2 regions of the Micromonospora rhizosphaerae genome follow, and region 1 is predicted to be linked to the other one. Evidence: riboswitches for the same ligand, from Rfam matches in the RefSeq annotation. Region 1 holds a riboswitch; the other holds the start of a gene.

The links. A riboswitch is a leader RNA that binds a small molecule or an ion and turns the genes downstream of it on or off. The one in region 1 is predicted to bind thiamine pyrophosphate.
Region 2: it holds a riboswitch for thiamine pyrophosphate, as region 1 does, so the genes downstream of both, thiE (thiamine phosphate synthase) here and GA0070624_RS30925 (ECF transporter S component) in region 1, are expected to answer to the same signal.

The regions. Positions count from the first base shown of each region.
Region 1 is NZ_FMHV01000002.1:6,578,989-6,586,052, reverse strand. Features, by position in the region: gene GA0070624_RS30935 (energy-coupling factor transporter transmembrane component T family protein) at 1-311, opposite strand, end outside; gene GA0070624_RS30930 (ABC transporter ATP-binding protein) at 364-1,779, opposite strand; gene GA0070624_RS30925 (ECF transporter S component) at 1,876-2,460, opposite strand; TPP riboswitch at 2,534-2,639, opposite strand; gene GA0070624_RS30920 (alpha/beta fold hydrolase) at 2,749-3,579, shown strand; gene GA0070624_RS30915 (AAC(3) family N-acetyltransferase) at 3,576-4,133, shown strand; gene GA0070624_RS30910 (sugar isomerase domain-containing protein) at 4,130-4,879, shown strand; gene GA0070624_RS30905 (DUF6328 family protein) at 4,998-5,501, shown strand; gene GA0070624_RS30900 (acyl-CoA dehydrogenase family protein) at 5,772-7,064, shown strand, end outside.
Region 2 is NZ_FMHV01000002.1:78,794-85,857, reverse strand. Features, by position in the region: gene GA0070624_RS00435 (ABC-F family ATP-binding cassette domain-containing protein) at 1-1,570, shown strand, start outside; gene GA0070624_RS00430 (aldo/keto reductase) at 1,729-2,691, shown strand; TPP riboswitch at 3,028-3,136, shown strand; gene thiE (thiamine phosphate synthase) at 3,131-3,757, shown strand; gene thiO (glycine oxidase ThiO) at 3,751-4,845, shown strand; gene thiS (sulfur carrier protein ThiS) at 4,836-5,036, shown strand; gene GA0070624_RS00410 (thiazole synthase) at 5,043-5,813, shown strand; gene GA0070624_RS00405 (thiamine phosphate synthase) at 5,882-6,622, shown strand; gene thiD (bifunctional hydroxymethylpyrimidine kinase/phosphomethylpyrimidine kinase) at 6,619-7,064, shown strand, end outside.

The sequences.
Region 1 (7,064 bases):
CCGGACGTCACCAGCACCGGCCCGGCCTCGACCAGCACCCGGCCGGACCGGTCGGCGGCGAAGAGCACCAGGGTGACCAGGATGCCGGCGGCGCTGGCCAGCAGCGGCCAGGCCCGTCGGGCGAGCACCCGGTAGCGGATGCCGAACAGCGGCAGTACGGCCAGTTGGACGGCGATCGCGAGGGCCGGGGCCACCGGGTCCAGGGTGGCGATCAGGATGAAGGAGAAGACCAGCGCGGCGGCCAGCTTCGCCACCGGGTTGCGCCGGGCCAGCGGCGCGCCCGGCGCGGCCACCGGTTCGATGCTGATCACGGGCGCTCCAGGGTGACGGCCCGGTCGGTGCCGGGCGCGGCGACGATGCTGATCACGGGCGCTCCAGGGTGACCGTCCGGTCCGCGAGGGCGGCGACGAAGTCCGGGTCGTGGGTGATCGCGACGACGCCGTGCCCGGCGTCGCGCAGCTCGGCGAAGAGGTCGACCAGCTCCCGCCAGGTTTGCCGGTCCTGGCCGAAGGTGGGTTCGTCGCAGATCAGCAGGCGGGGCGCGGTGGCCAGGGCGGTCGCCACGCTCAGCCGCCGCGCCTCGCCGCCGGAGAGGGTGTACGGGTTGGCGCCGGCCAGCCGCGCCAGCCCGAGCCGCTCCAGCAGGCCGTCCACGATGCCCTTCACCGCCGCCTCCGGCTGGCCCGTCCGGCGTGGACCGAGCGCCAGCTCGTCGAAGACGGTGCCGGTGACGAACTGGTGTTCCGGGTCCTGGAAGACCGAGCCGATCCGGCCGGCCAGGGCGGGTGCCCGCCAGCGGTGCGGGGGAGTGCGGGCGTCGGCGCCGGCCAGCTCGGGTGCCGCGGTGACCCGGCCGGTGCCGGGCTTCAGCAACCCGCCGACCAGCAGGGCCAGGGTGGACTTGCCGGCGCCGTTGGGGCCGAGGACGGCGAGCGCCTCGCCGGCGCGTACCGCGAGATCGGTGGGGGTCAGCCTTGGCGGCAGGCCGAGCCGGTCGGCGGTGAGCAACAGGTCCCCGGCCGGCGCGGCGGCGTGCCGCGGCGGTACGGTCCGGCCCGGCACCCAGACCCCCGACTCGGCGAGGGCGTCGCCGTGCGCGGCGAAGACCGCCGCCGGCGGCCCGTCGACGCGGACCCCGCCGCCCGGTTCGAGGACGACCACCCGATCGACCAGCGGCAGCGCCTCGGCGACCCGATGCTCGACCAGGATCAGCGTGGTGTCGACGTCCACGGCGCCCGCGACGGCCTGCCGGACCAACGCCGCTCCGGCCGGGTCGAGGTTGGCGGTGGGTTCGTCGAGCAGCAGCAGCCCCGGGCGCAGCGCGAGCGCCCCGGCCAGGGCGAGGCGCTGCTGCTCGCCGCCGGAGAGCGCCGCGGTCGGCCGGTCGCGGTGGTACGGGAAGCCGACCCGGCGCAGCGCCTCGTCCACCCGCGGCCAGATCTCGTCGGCCGGCACCCCGCGGTTCTCCAGCCCGAACGCGACGTCGTCGCCGCAGCGGGCCATCACCAGCTGGGTCTCCGGGTCCTGGAAGACGATGCCGACCCGTTCCCGGGCCTTGCGCGGGTCGAGCCCGTCGATCTCGACGACGCCCTCCTGCTCGCCCGAGTCCTCCGGCAGCAGCCCGGCCAGCGCCGCCAGCAGCGTGCTCTTGCCCGCCCCGGACGGCCCCAGCAGCAGCACCCGCTCACCGGCCTCGACGCGCAGGTCCACCCCGCGCACCGCCCAGGCCTTCCGTCCGGCATGCCGCCACCCGAACCCGCGCAACTCCACCGCACTCACCGCTACACCCCCTTTCGTCCGGCGATCATGAAGTTGTTGTCGCGACACGCCGGGCCGGATGACAACAACTTCATGATCAACACGGAGCTGGGGCGGTCAGACGGCGGCGCGTTCGCGGCCGGCGGGGAAGCGGTCGAGGACGCCCGTGCCCGCCAGGGCGCGGGTGAGGGCGACGCTGCCCAGGCCGGCCACCACCAGCGAGCTGGCCGCGGTGATGAGGATGTAGGGGAGGCGGAAGCTGCCCCATGCGGTGCCCGGGTACCAGACGAAGACGTCGTAGATCGACGCGGCGAGGCCGGCCAGGGTGGCCGCCAGCAGCGCGACCGGCAGCCGGTAGTTGCGGTACCCGAAGAGCGCGAAGGCCAGCTCGCCCGCTGCCGCCTCCAGCGGGCCCTGCACCACGATGGTCCAGCCCCAGCTCGTGCCCAGCGCCACCGACACCAGGGCGGCGAGGGTGAGGGTGTAGAGGGCGGCGCCGGGCTTGCGGATGATCAGCGCGCCCAGCACGGCGGGCACCAGCCAGACGCCGTACAGGACGGCCCGGCCGGGCAGCGGGATCGCGTCCGCCGGCCCGTTCCACAGCAGGCCCCAGGCCCAGAAGATGACGCCGAACGCCACCCCGAGCACGGAGGCGATGACGATGTCGATGGTGCGCCACCGGTTGCCGGTTGGTTGAGTCATGGTTGCTCCCAGTCCAGTGAAAGGAACCAGGAGAAGACGCACGCCGCGCCCGGTGTCACCGGACGGCGGCGCGGCTGGAGGTCGACCGAACTCCCTGCGCTGGCATTACCCAGATCAGGTTCGAGGGTCTGCGGGCTGTGCCCGCACTCTCAGCGCTGCGCGCTCCCCTGTCGGATGTGAAGTTTTCGCGTCAAACGCTAGCACCGACCCCTGGTGCCCGCCTAGCGGGGCAGTTGCCCGGGATCGCCGGTCCGGCCGGGAAGCCTTCCCGTGGGTAGGCTGCCGATCATGCGGGTGGACGCGCGAGGTCTGACGTTCGAGGTACGCAGCGGCGGGCCGGACGACGGCGAACCCGTCCTGCTGCTGCACGGCTTCCCGCAGCACGGCGGGGAGTGGGACGACGTGGTGCCCGCGCTGCACGCCGCCGGGCTGCGCACGTACGCGCTGGACCAGCGGGGCTACTCGCCCGGAGCGCGTCCCGAGACGCTCGCGGACTACCGTCTTCCCGAACTCGTCGCCGATGCCGGGGCGGTGCTCGACGCGCTGGGCGTCGAGACGGCGCACCTGGTCGGCCACGACTGGGGCGCGGTCGTTGCGTGGGGCCTCGCCGCGGGGCATCCGGAGCGGGTCCGCACCCTCACCGCCGTCTCGGTGCCGCACCCGGCGGCCATGGCGCACGCGCTCGCCACCGACCGGCAGCAGCAGGCCCGGTCGTCGTACATCGGGCTGTTCCGCAAGCCGGGCAAGGCGGAGAAGTTGCTGCTCGCGTTCAATGCCGCCACGCTGCGCCGGATGCTCGGCGGGGTCGGCGACGCGGCGCGGGTAGCCCGCTACGCCGAACCGATGCGCGAGCCGGGGGCGCTCACCGCCGCCCTCAACTGGTACCGGGCGATGTCCCGGGCGGACCTGGCGGCGGTCGGGTCGGTGGTGGTGCCGAGCACGTTCGTGTGGAGCGACCGGGACATTGCGATCGGCCGGACCGCCGCCGAGGCGTGCGCGACCCACGTCAAGGGGGAGTACCGCTTCGTCGAACTCTCGGGCGTGACCCACTGGATCCCCGACGAGGCGCCCGGCCCGCTGGCCGAGGCGATCCTCGCCCGGGTGGGCAGGGCCGGGTGACCGCGGCCGCCGGGCCGGCCCGGCTGCACCCCCGCGCGTCGCTGGCCGCCCAGTTCCGGCAGCTCGGCGTACGCCCCGGCGGTGCCGTGCCGGTGCACGCGGCCATGCGCCCGCTGGGCTTCGTCTGCGGTGGCCCGCAGGCCGTCGTGCTCGCCGACCGGATCGTCGCCGACCACTCCCGGGCGGACATGCTCGGCGAGGTCTCCCCGCTGGCCCGGCTCTACGGCCTCGACGCCGACGTGCTGCTGCTCGGCGTCGACCACGGCTCCAACACCTCCCTGCACCTGGCCGAGTACCGGCAGCCGGCGCCGCCGCGGCAGCGGTGCGGCGCCGCCGTGCCGACCGCCGACGGCGGCGGCCGGGAGTGGGTGTGGTGGGACGACGTGGTCCTCGAGGAGGGCGACTTCGCCCGGCTCGGCGCGGACTTCGAGGCCACCGGCGCGGTCCGAATCGGACCGGTCGGCGACGGGACGGGCCGGTTGATGAGGCAGCGGGCGGCGGTCGACTTCGCGGTGGACTGGCTGGCCCGCAACCGACGGACGGAGGAAACATGACGGTGAGCGCCGAGGCGTACCTGGCGGTGGTGACCGAGACGATCGGCCGGGTCGCCACCGGCCAGCGGGAGGCCGTCGCTCGGGCCGCGGACCTGATCGCCGACGCGCTGCGCGCCGACGGGGTGATCCACGCGTTCGGCACCGGCCACTCCGAGGCGCTGGCGATGGAGATCGCCGGTCGGGCCGGCGGGCTGGTGCCCACCAACCGGATCGCGCTGCGCGACCTGGTGCTCTACGGCGGTGAGCCCGCCGACGTGCTCGGCCCGAAGCTGGAGCGCGATCCGGGCGTGGCGCACCGCCTCTACGAGCTGGCCCCGGTCCACCCGCAGGACGTCTTCGTGCTCGCCTCCAACTCCGGGGTGAACGGCGCCATGGTGGAATTCGCCGCCCTGGTCAAGGAGCGCGGGCACCGCCTCGTCGCGATCACCTCGGCCGAGCACTCCGGGCGGATGACCTCGCGCCACCCGTCCGGGCGCAAGCTCGCCGACTTTGCCGACGTGGTGCTCGACAACGGCGCCCCGTACGGCGATGCGACCCTGCCGTTGCCCGGCGGCGGCGCGGTCGGCGCGGTCTCCTCGATCACGGCCGCGCTGCTGGCCCAGCAGATCGTGGCGGAGGTGGTGGCGCGCCTGCTGGCGGCGGGCGAGCGGCCCCCGGTCTACCTGTCGGCCAACATCACCGGCGGGGACGAGCACAACGCCGAACTGGAGGCCCGCTACGCCGGCCGGATCCGCCGCGGGGCGTGAGGCCCGGCGCGACCTGGCCGGGGATCATGAGCCGGTTTCGCCGCAACGCCGACGGGGCAATGGCGTTGCTGCCGGCGGGTGCACCCCGCCGGCAGTACCGTCTTCCCGGAGGTTGCGCGTGTCCAAGGAAACCGAGAAGCAGCGCTGGCAGCGGAACTTCGCCGATCTGCTGCAGGAGCTGCGGGTCGCGCAGACCGGCGTGCAGATCCTCTTCGCCTTCCTGCTCACCCTGCCGTTCAGCAACGGTTTCACCCGGGCGTCCGGCTTCCAGAAGGACGTCTACATCATCTCGCTGTTGTCGGCCGCGGCGGCCACCGCGATGATCATCTCGCCGGTGGCCTTTCACCGGGCGCTGTTCCGGCAGGGCCGCAAGCCGGAGCTGGTCCGCTTCGCCCACCGGATGGCCACCGGCGGCCTCGCCTTCATGCTGATCTCGATGGTCAGCGCAGTCCTGCTGATCACCGACTTCGTGCTCAGCCGGCCGATCGCCCTGCTGCTCACCGCGATCACCGCGGTCTGGTTCCTCGCCTTCTGGATGATCCTGCCGTTCGTGCGGCGGAACTGGGGCGAGGACGACATCGACGACGAGGACGACGACCCGCCGGTGCTCCCCGGCGACTGACCGTCTCCCGAGCAGGCACGACGTCCCGCGAAATCCGACGTGCGCGAAACGCTACCGCCGGGTAACACCCGGGGGTAGCGTGATTTCTGTCGAGCACGTTGAGCAGCCGGACCGAGGTTCGAGGGGGCAGCCGTGACCACGACACAGAACAGTCGACCCGACGAAGCGGGCGCAGCCGGAGCGGGCGGTCCCACCGGCCGGGTCGCCCCGATCGACGACCCCCACACCGGTCCCGCGGCGGGGGACGAGGCGGTCGAGACCGCCACCGCGATCGACGAGGCGGGTGGCGCGGCACCGCTGCCGTACGAGGCGGGCCAGGTCTCCGAAAAGGAGGCCCGCCAGGTCGCCGAGGCCGCCCGCGAGTCGGCCTGGGACCGTCCCAGCTTCGGCAAGGAGCTCTTCCTCGGCCGGTTCCGGCTCGACCTGATCAACCCCTGGCCCCGCTCGGACCCGGCGGAGGCGGCCCGCGCCGAGGAGTTCCTCCGCGAGCTGGGGGCGTACGCGGACTCCGAGGTGGACGGCGCGGCGATCGAGCGGGACGCGTACATCCCGGACGAGGTGTTCCACGGGCTGGCCCGGCTGGGCGCCTTCGGCATGAAGATCGACCGCAAGTACGGCGGGCTCGGGCTGAGCAACCTGCACTACTGCCGGGCGCTGATGCGGGTCGGCTCGGCCAACCCGGCCATCGGCGCGTTGCTCTCGGCCCACCAGTCGATCGGTGTGCCGCAGCCACTGAAGATGTTCGGCACGCCCGAGCAGAAGCAGCGGTTCCTGCCCCGGCTCGCCGCCGGCGAGGTCTCCGCGTTCCTGCTCACCGAGCCGGACGTCGGCTCCGACCCGGCCCGGTTGGCCACCACCGCCGAGCCCACCGCGGACGGCAGCGGTTACCGGCTCAACGGGGTGAAGCTCTGGGCCACCAACGGCACGGTCGCCACCCTGCTGGTGGTGATGGCCCGGGTGCCGGCGGCCGAGGGGCGGCGCGGTGGGATCACCGCCTTCGTGGTCGAGGGCGACAGCGAGGGCATCACGGTGGAGCGCCGCAACGCCTTCGTCGGTCTGCGCGGTCTGGAGAACAGCCTCACCCGGTTCCACGACGTCTTCGTGCCGAAGGAGAACATCATCGGTGGCGAGGGCAAGGGGTTGAAGATCGCCCTGACCACGCTGAACACCGGGCGGCTCTCGCTGCCGGCGATGTGCGTGGGCGCGGGCAAGTGGTCGTTGAACGTGGCCCGGGAGTGGGCCGCCGACCGGGTCCAGTGGGGCCGGCCGGTCGGCGCGCACGAGGCGGTCGCCAAGAAGCTCGCCTTCATCGCCGCCACCACGTACGGCATGGAGAGCATGCTGGACCTCTGCTGCCTGCTGGCCGACGACGACCGCAACGACATCCGGATCGAGGCGGCGCTGGTCAAGCTCTACGCCAGCGAGATGGCCTGGAAGATCGCCGACGAGCTGATCCAGATCCGCGGTGGCCGCGGCTACGAGACCGCCGAGTCCCTCGCCGCCCGGGGCGAGCGCGCGGCCGGGGCCGAGCAGTTGCTGCGCGACCTGCGGATCAACCGGATC
Region 2 (7,064 bases), 6.5 Mb from region 1:
GCCGAACGGCGCCGGCAAGACCACGCTGCTCCGGATGGTCGCCGGAGATCTGCCGGTGAAGGCCGGCGTCGTCTCCCGCTCCGGTGGTCTCGGCGTGATGCGGCAGTTCATCGGCATGATCGGGGACGACTCCACGCTCGCCGACCTCGCACTGTCGCTCGCCCCGCCGGCGCTGCGCGACGCCGGCCGCCGGCTCGCCGCAACCGAGGCGGCCATGCGCGAGGCCGAGGTGCGCGGCAAGTACAGCACCGCCGCCGGCAAGGCCCAGCTGGCGTACGCGGACGCGCTCGCGGCCTGGGGCGAGGGCGGCGGGTACGACGCCGAGGTGCTCTTCGACACCGTCGCCACCATCGTGCTCGACCTGCCCTGGGACGCCGCCCGGGACCGTCCGGTGCGGACACTGTCGGGCGGGCAGCAGAAGCGTTTCGCCCTCGAACTGCTGCTCCGCGGCACCGACGAGGTGCTGCTCCTCGACGAGCCGGACAACTTCCTCGACGTGCCCGGCAAGCGCTGGCTGGAGGCGCGGCTGCGCGAGTCCGGCAAGTCGGTGCTCTACGTCTCGCACGACCGGGAGCTGCTGGCGCAGACCGCCGACCGGGTGGTCGCGGTGGAGGGCGGCAGCGCCTGGGTGCACCCCGGCGGCTTCGCCAGCTGGCACGAGGCGCGGGTGGCCCGGCACGACCGCCTCGACGAGCTGCGCAAGCGCTGGGACGAGGAGCACGAGAAGCTGCGCGAGCTGATGCTGATGTACAAGCAGAAGGCCGCGTACAACTCGGGGATGGCCTCGCGGTACCAGGCCGCGCAGACCCGGTTGCGCAAGTTCGAGGAGGCCGGGCCGCCGCCCGTACCCCCGAAGGATCAGGACATCCGGATGCGCCTGACCGGCGGGCGGACCGGCAAGCGCGCGGTGATCGCCGAGCAGCTCGAGCTCGACGGTCTGACCTACCCCTTCGACCTGGAGATCTGGTACGGCGACCGGGTCGCCGTGCTCGGTGCGAACGGGACCGGCAAGTCGCACTTCCTGCGGCTGCTGGCGCGGGGCGGCAGCGATCCGGACCCGGCCAACACCCCGGTCGACGGCGCGGCCGGGCTGGCGCGGGTGGCCCACGACGGCGTGGTCCGACTCGGTGCCCGGGTGCGGCCCGGGCACTTCTCGCAGACCCACGACCGGCCCGAGCTGATGGCGAAGACCCTGGTCGATATCCTCTGGCGGGGCGACGAACACCGGGCCGGGATGGACCGGCACGCGGCGATGGCCGCGCTCGGCCGGTACGAGCTGGCCGGACAGGGCGACCAGCGGTTCGGCACCCTCTCCGGTGGCCAGCAGGCCCGGTTCCTCGTCCTGCTGCTGGAGCTGTCCGGGGCGACTCTGCTGCTGCTCGACGAGCCCACCGACAACCTCGACCTGGCTTCCGCCGAGGCGCTGGAGGCGGGGCTGGCCGCGTTCGAGGGGACGGTGATCGCGGTGACCCACGACCGATGGTTCACCCGCTCCTTCGACCGGTTCGTGCTGTTCCGCGGCGACGGTGAGGTGCTGGAGACCCCGGAGCCGGTCTGGAACGTGAAGTGATCACGACGGGTGGGGCGGCTCTGCAGTCTTCGTGGGGCGGTGCGGCGACCGGCGGTGGAACGGGCGCGCGGACGCTGTGGACCTGATGTCGTGGATGAATCACCCGCCCGATCCCGGGTCCTCCGCCGGTCGCACCCGTGAGTCGGCGCGGGCATAGGGTGGATCTCGTGACTGAGATGACCTACCGGCGGCTGGGCGACTCCGGGCTCGTGGTGTCCGTGGTCGGCGTCGGCTGCAACAACTTCGGCCGCAAGCTCGACCTCGACGGCACCCGGGCGGTGGTGGACGCGGCGCTCGACGTCGGGATCAACTTCTTCGACACCGCCGACATCTACGGCGAGCCGCAGGGCAGCTCCGAGGAGCTGCTCGGTCAGGCGCTCAAGGGGCTCCGGGACGACGTGGTGGTGGCCACCAAGTTCGGCATGGACATGCACGGCCTCAACGGGCCGGACTTCGGCGCCCGGGGCGCCCGCCGCTACATCGCCCGCGCCGTGGAGGCGTCGCTGCGCCGGCTCGGCACCGACCACATTGACCTGTACCAGATGCACGAGCCCGACCCGGGCACCCCGATCGATGAGACCCTCGCCGCGCTGGACGACCTGGTCCGCGCCGGGAAGGTGCGCTACCTCGGGAACTCCAACTTCGCCGGCTGGCAGATCGCCGACGCCGACTGGACCGCCTCGTCGCAGGGTCGGACCCGCTTCATCTCCGCGCAGAACCACTACAGCCTGCTGGAACGGTCGGTCGAGGCCGAGGTCATTCCCGCCTGCGAGCGGTTCGGCCTCGGCATGCTGCCGTTCTTCCCGCTCGCCAACGGCCTGCTCACCGGCAAGTACAAGCGCAAGGAGGCACCGCCCGCCGGCAGTCGGCTCTCCGGCGGCGGCCGGTACGCGCAGCGCCTGGCCGCCGCGGACTGGGACACCATCGAGGCGATCGAGGCGTACGCGGCCGGTCGGGCGCTCACCATGCTCCAGGTGGCCATCGGTGGGCTGGCCGCCCGGCCGGCGGTGACTTCGGTGATCGCCGGCGCCACCACGCCGGAGCAGGTGCGGGCGAACGCCGCCGCCGGCACCTGGCAGCCCAGCGACGAGGACCTCGAAGCCCTCGACGCCATCCTCTGACGCCGAAAGCTCCGCCCGCTGCCCCGGCACCGTGTTGACGGCGCCGGGGCAGCGGCGTATCGGCTGGCGGCGGTGCTCCCGCCGGCGCGCCATCGAGGTCAAACACCCCCGTCGCCGCGACAGCATCGCCCAGGTGAGCAACCCCTGCGCGACGGCGGCTGCTCCGGAACGGCAGAAACGACAACCGTCGAGGCGCGCGCGGGGCCGAGGGCATTCGGACAGCATGGCGTGAGGGGGCGGTCACTCGCTGCCCCGGTCATCGCGTTCGGACGGTCTGTGGGAAAAGCCGTTGCCCGCCCTTGGCGGATCCGGGCCGACGTCGTACGGTAGGCCCGCAAGTGACCCACGGGAGCCCGGTACACCGGGCTGAGAGGGGGGCTGGAAGCCCCCGACCGTCGAACCTGATCCGGGTAATGCCGGCGCAGGGAGGAGTGTTGCCGTGCCGTCCCTGGGACGACTGCATCTGATCACCGACACCCGGCCGGGGCGAGACCCGCTCGCCGTGCTGCGCGCCGCCCTCCCGGTGGCCCGCGCCGAACTGGTCGTCCAGGTCCGGGTGGAGGACGACGCCACCGACCGCCAGGCGTACGACCTGGCCCGACGGGTGGTCGCGCTCTGCGCGCCCTACCGGGCGACCTGCCTGGTCAACGACCGGCTGCACGTGGCGCTCGCGGTCGGCGCCGCCGGCGGCCACGTCGGCGCGGACGACCTGCCGGTCGGGGCGGCCCGTCGGGTGCTCGGCTCCACCGCCGTGCTCGGCGCCACCGCCCGGGAACCGCTCGCCGCCGCCGAGGCGGCCGCCGCCGGGGCCAGCTACCTGGGCGTCGGCCCGTGCCACGCCACCAGCACCAAGCGCGGGTTGCCGGCCCCGGTCGGCCCCGACGGGGTCCGCGCGGTCGCCGACTCCGTGGCCGTGCCGGTGATCGCGATCGGCGGGGTCACCGCCGCGTCGGTGCCGACGTTGCGCGCCGCCGGGGCGTACGGGGTGGCGGTGGTCGGGGCGCTCTCCGGCGCCGTCGATCCCGGGCGCGCGACGGCGGAGCTGCTCGGGGCGCTGACGTGCTGACCCGACCGGACGTCGCGGTGGTGGGGGCGGGACCGGTCGGGCTGGCGATCGCCTGGCGCTGCGCGGCGCGCGGACTGCGGGTGGTCGTGCACGATCCGGCCCCCGGTTCCGGTGCGTCGCACGTCGCCGCCGGGATGCTCTCGCCGGTCGCCGAGGCGTACTTCGGGGAGCACGAACTGACCGCGCTGCTCGCCGACTCCGCCGCCCGCTGGCCGGCGTTCGCCGCCGAGCTGGCCGAGGCCGCGGGCGTCGGGTTCGGACACCGCACCGAGGGCACGCTGGTGGTCGGGCTGACCGGGGACGATCTGGCCGAGGCGCGGCGGCTGTGGTCGTACCAGCGGGGTTTGGGACTGCCGATCACGCCGCTGCGCCCGTCGAAGCTGCGGGACCGCGAGCCGGCGCTGGCGCCGCGGGTGCGCGGCGGCGCGGTCGCGGCGGGCGACCACCAGGTCGACCCGCGGCGGCTCGTCGCCGCGCTGCGCGTTGCCGCCGAGCGGGCCGGCGCGACGCTGGTGCCCGACGCGGTGGCCCGGCTCTCCGATTTGGACGCCGGGGTCACCGTGGTGGCGGCCGGCTGCGGGGCCGCGGCGCTGACCGGGCTGCCGGTCCGGCCGGTGAAGGGGCAGGTGCTCCGGCTCCGCGCGCCCGGTCGCGGCGCGCCGGGCTTCCGGCACGTGATCCGGGGGTACGCCGACGGCGAGTCGGTCTACCTGGTGCCCCGGGACACCGGCGAGGTGGTGGTCGGGGCGACGGTCGAGGAGCGCGCGGACACCGAGGTGACCGCCGGGGCGGTGCTGCGGCTGCTCCGCGCCGCCGTCGACCTGGTCCCCGAGCTGGCCGAGTACGACCTGGTCGAGGCGTCCGCCGGGCTGCGCCCCGGTACGCCGGACAACGCGCCGATCCTCGGGCCGCTGCCCGGGCGCCCCGGCGTCCTCGCGGCCACCGGCCACCATCGGCACGGCATCGTGCTCACCCCGGTCACCGCCGACCTGATCGCCCAGCTGATCGTCACCGGCGAGGCGGACCCGCTCCTCGCCCCCTTCACCCCCGACCGATTCGTAGCCGAGGAGGAGCGTACGTGGAATTGACCGTGAACGGCGCCCGGCGGATCCTGCCCGGCGGCTCGACGGTGGCGGACCTGGTCCGTGCGGTCACCGACCAGCAGCGCGGCCTCGCGGTCGCGGTGAACGGCGAGGTGGTGCCGCGCGGCGGCTGGCCGGCGTCGGCACTGCGCGACGGCGACCGGGTCGAGGTGCTCAGCGCCGCCCAGGGCGGGTGAGGCGGGATGTCGTTCGAACTGGGCGGCGAGACGTTCGGATCGCGGCTGATCCTCGGCACCGGCGGCGCGGCCAACCTGCACGTGCTGGAGCAGGCGATCCGGGCCTCCGGTACGGAGCTCGTCACCGTGGCGCTGCGCCGGGTGGACACCGCGCCCGGGACCGCCGGTGCGCTGCTCGACCTGCTGGACCGGTGCGGGGTGAAGCTGCTGCCGAACACCGCCGGCTGCTACACCGCGGGCGAGGCGGTGAAGGTGGCCCACCTGGCCCGGGAGGCGTTCGACACCGACCGGGTGAAGCTGGAGGTGATCGGCGACGAGCGGACGCTGCTGCCCGACGGAGTGGAGCTGTTGCGCGCCGCCGAGGAGCTGGTCGGCGACGGATTCGTCGTGCTGCCGTACACCTCGGACGACCCGATCCTGGCCCGCCGGCTGGCCGACGTGGGCTGTGCGGCGGTGATGCCGGCCGGCGCGCCGATCGGCTCCGGGCTGGGCGTGAGCAACCCACACCACATCCGGCTGATCCGGCAGAGCGTGGACGTGCCGGTGATCCTGGACGCCGGCATCGGCACCGCGTCCGACGCGGCGCTCGCCATGGAGCTGGGCTGCGACGCGGTGCTGCTGGCCAGCGCGGTGACCCGGGCCGCCGATCCGGTGGCGATGGCCACCGCGATGCGGTACGCCGTCGAGGCGGGCCGGTTGGCCGCCGGCGCTGGACGGATCGCCCGTCGCTTCCACGCCCTCCCCTCAACTCCCGACGAGGGAAGGCCCGACCTGTGACGCGCGCGGTGGCCGGTGTGGCTGTCAGCGATGCCGGTACGCCCCTGGCGGGTCCGCCACCTGCCAAGATCGCGCCTGCGCCGTCCGGGCTCCTGGTGCTCACCGACCGACGGCAGGCGCGGCGGCCGTTGCCGGAGGTGGTCGCCGCGACAGTCGACGGGGGAGTGCGCTGGGTGGTGCTGCGGGAGAAGGACCTGCCGCGCGCCGAACGGGCCGCCCTCGCCGCCGAGCTGCGCCCGGTCCTCGCCGAGGCGGGCGGCACCCTGATCGTCGCCGGCCCCGACCCCCTCGACGGCGACGCCGTCCACCTGCCCGCCGCCGGCCCGTACCCACCGCCGAGCTACGGCCTGGTCGGCCGCTCCTGCCACGACCACTCCGAACTCGCGCGACTCACCACAGAGGACTACGCCACCCTCTCGCCCGTCTATCCAACGAGGACGAAGCCCGGCTACGGCCCACCCCTGCACCCCGAGGGACTCCGCGAGCTGATCCAGGCCAGCCCCGTGCCGATCCTCGCCCTAGGCGGAGTGGAGACCCCGGACCAGGTGCACGCCTGCATCGAGGCGGGAGCGGTGGGAGTGGCAGTGCTCGGCGCGGTGATGCGAGCGGAAGACCCGACCGAGGCAGCCACCAGGCTGACCGCCCCCTTCGAGGTGCCGCGAAGCCGGCGCGGACGCACGGCGGTCTCCGGTACGGGGCTGCGGCCGACCGTGACCACGGAGGAATCAAGCCTGACCGCCCGGAGTGGGCGCGGTCGGCCGCAGCCCTCAAGCGCAACCACCGACGAACCGCGAGGCACGGAAGAGTGACCCCCACGACAGTGCTCACCATCGCCGGATCGGACTCCGGCGGGGGAGCCGGCATCCAGGCCGACCTCAAGGTCTTCGCCGCCCTCGGCGTCTACGGGACCAGCGTCATCACGGCCGTCACCGCGCAGAACACCAGAGGCGTGGACGCCGTCCTGCCGCTGCCACCCCGGACGGTCACCGAGCAACTGGACAGCGTCCTCGGCGACTTCGGCGTACGCGCGGTGAAGACCGGCATGCTCGGCACCCCGGCGGTGGCCGACGCGGTGGCCGAGGCGGCGAAGGCGGGCCGGCTGCCGCATCTCGTCGTCGACCCGGTGCTGGTCGCCACCAGTGGGCACCGGCTCGGCGTGGTGGGGGCGGTGGAGCGGCTGCTGCCGTACGCGGAGGTGGCGACGCCGAACTGCGCGGAGGCCGCGGCCCTAACGGGACGCCCGGTGACCAC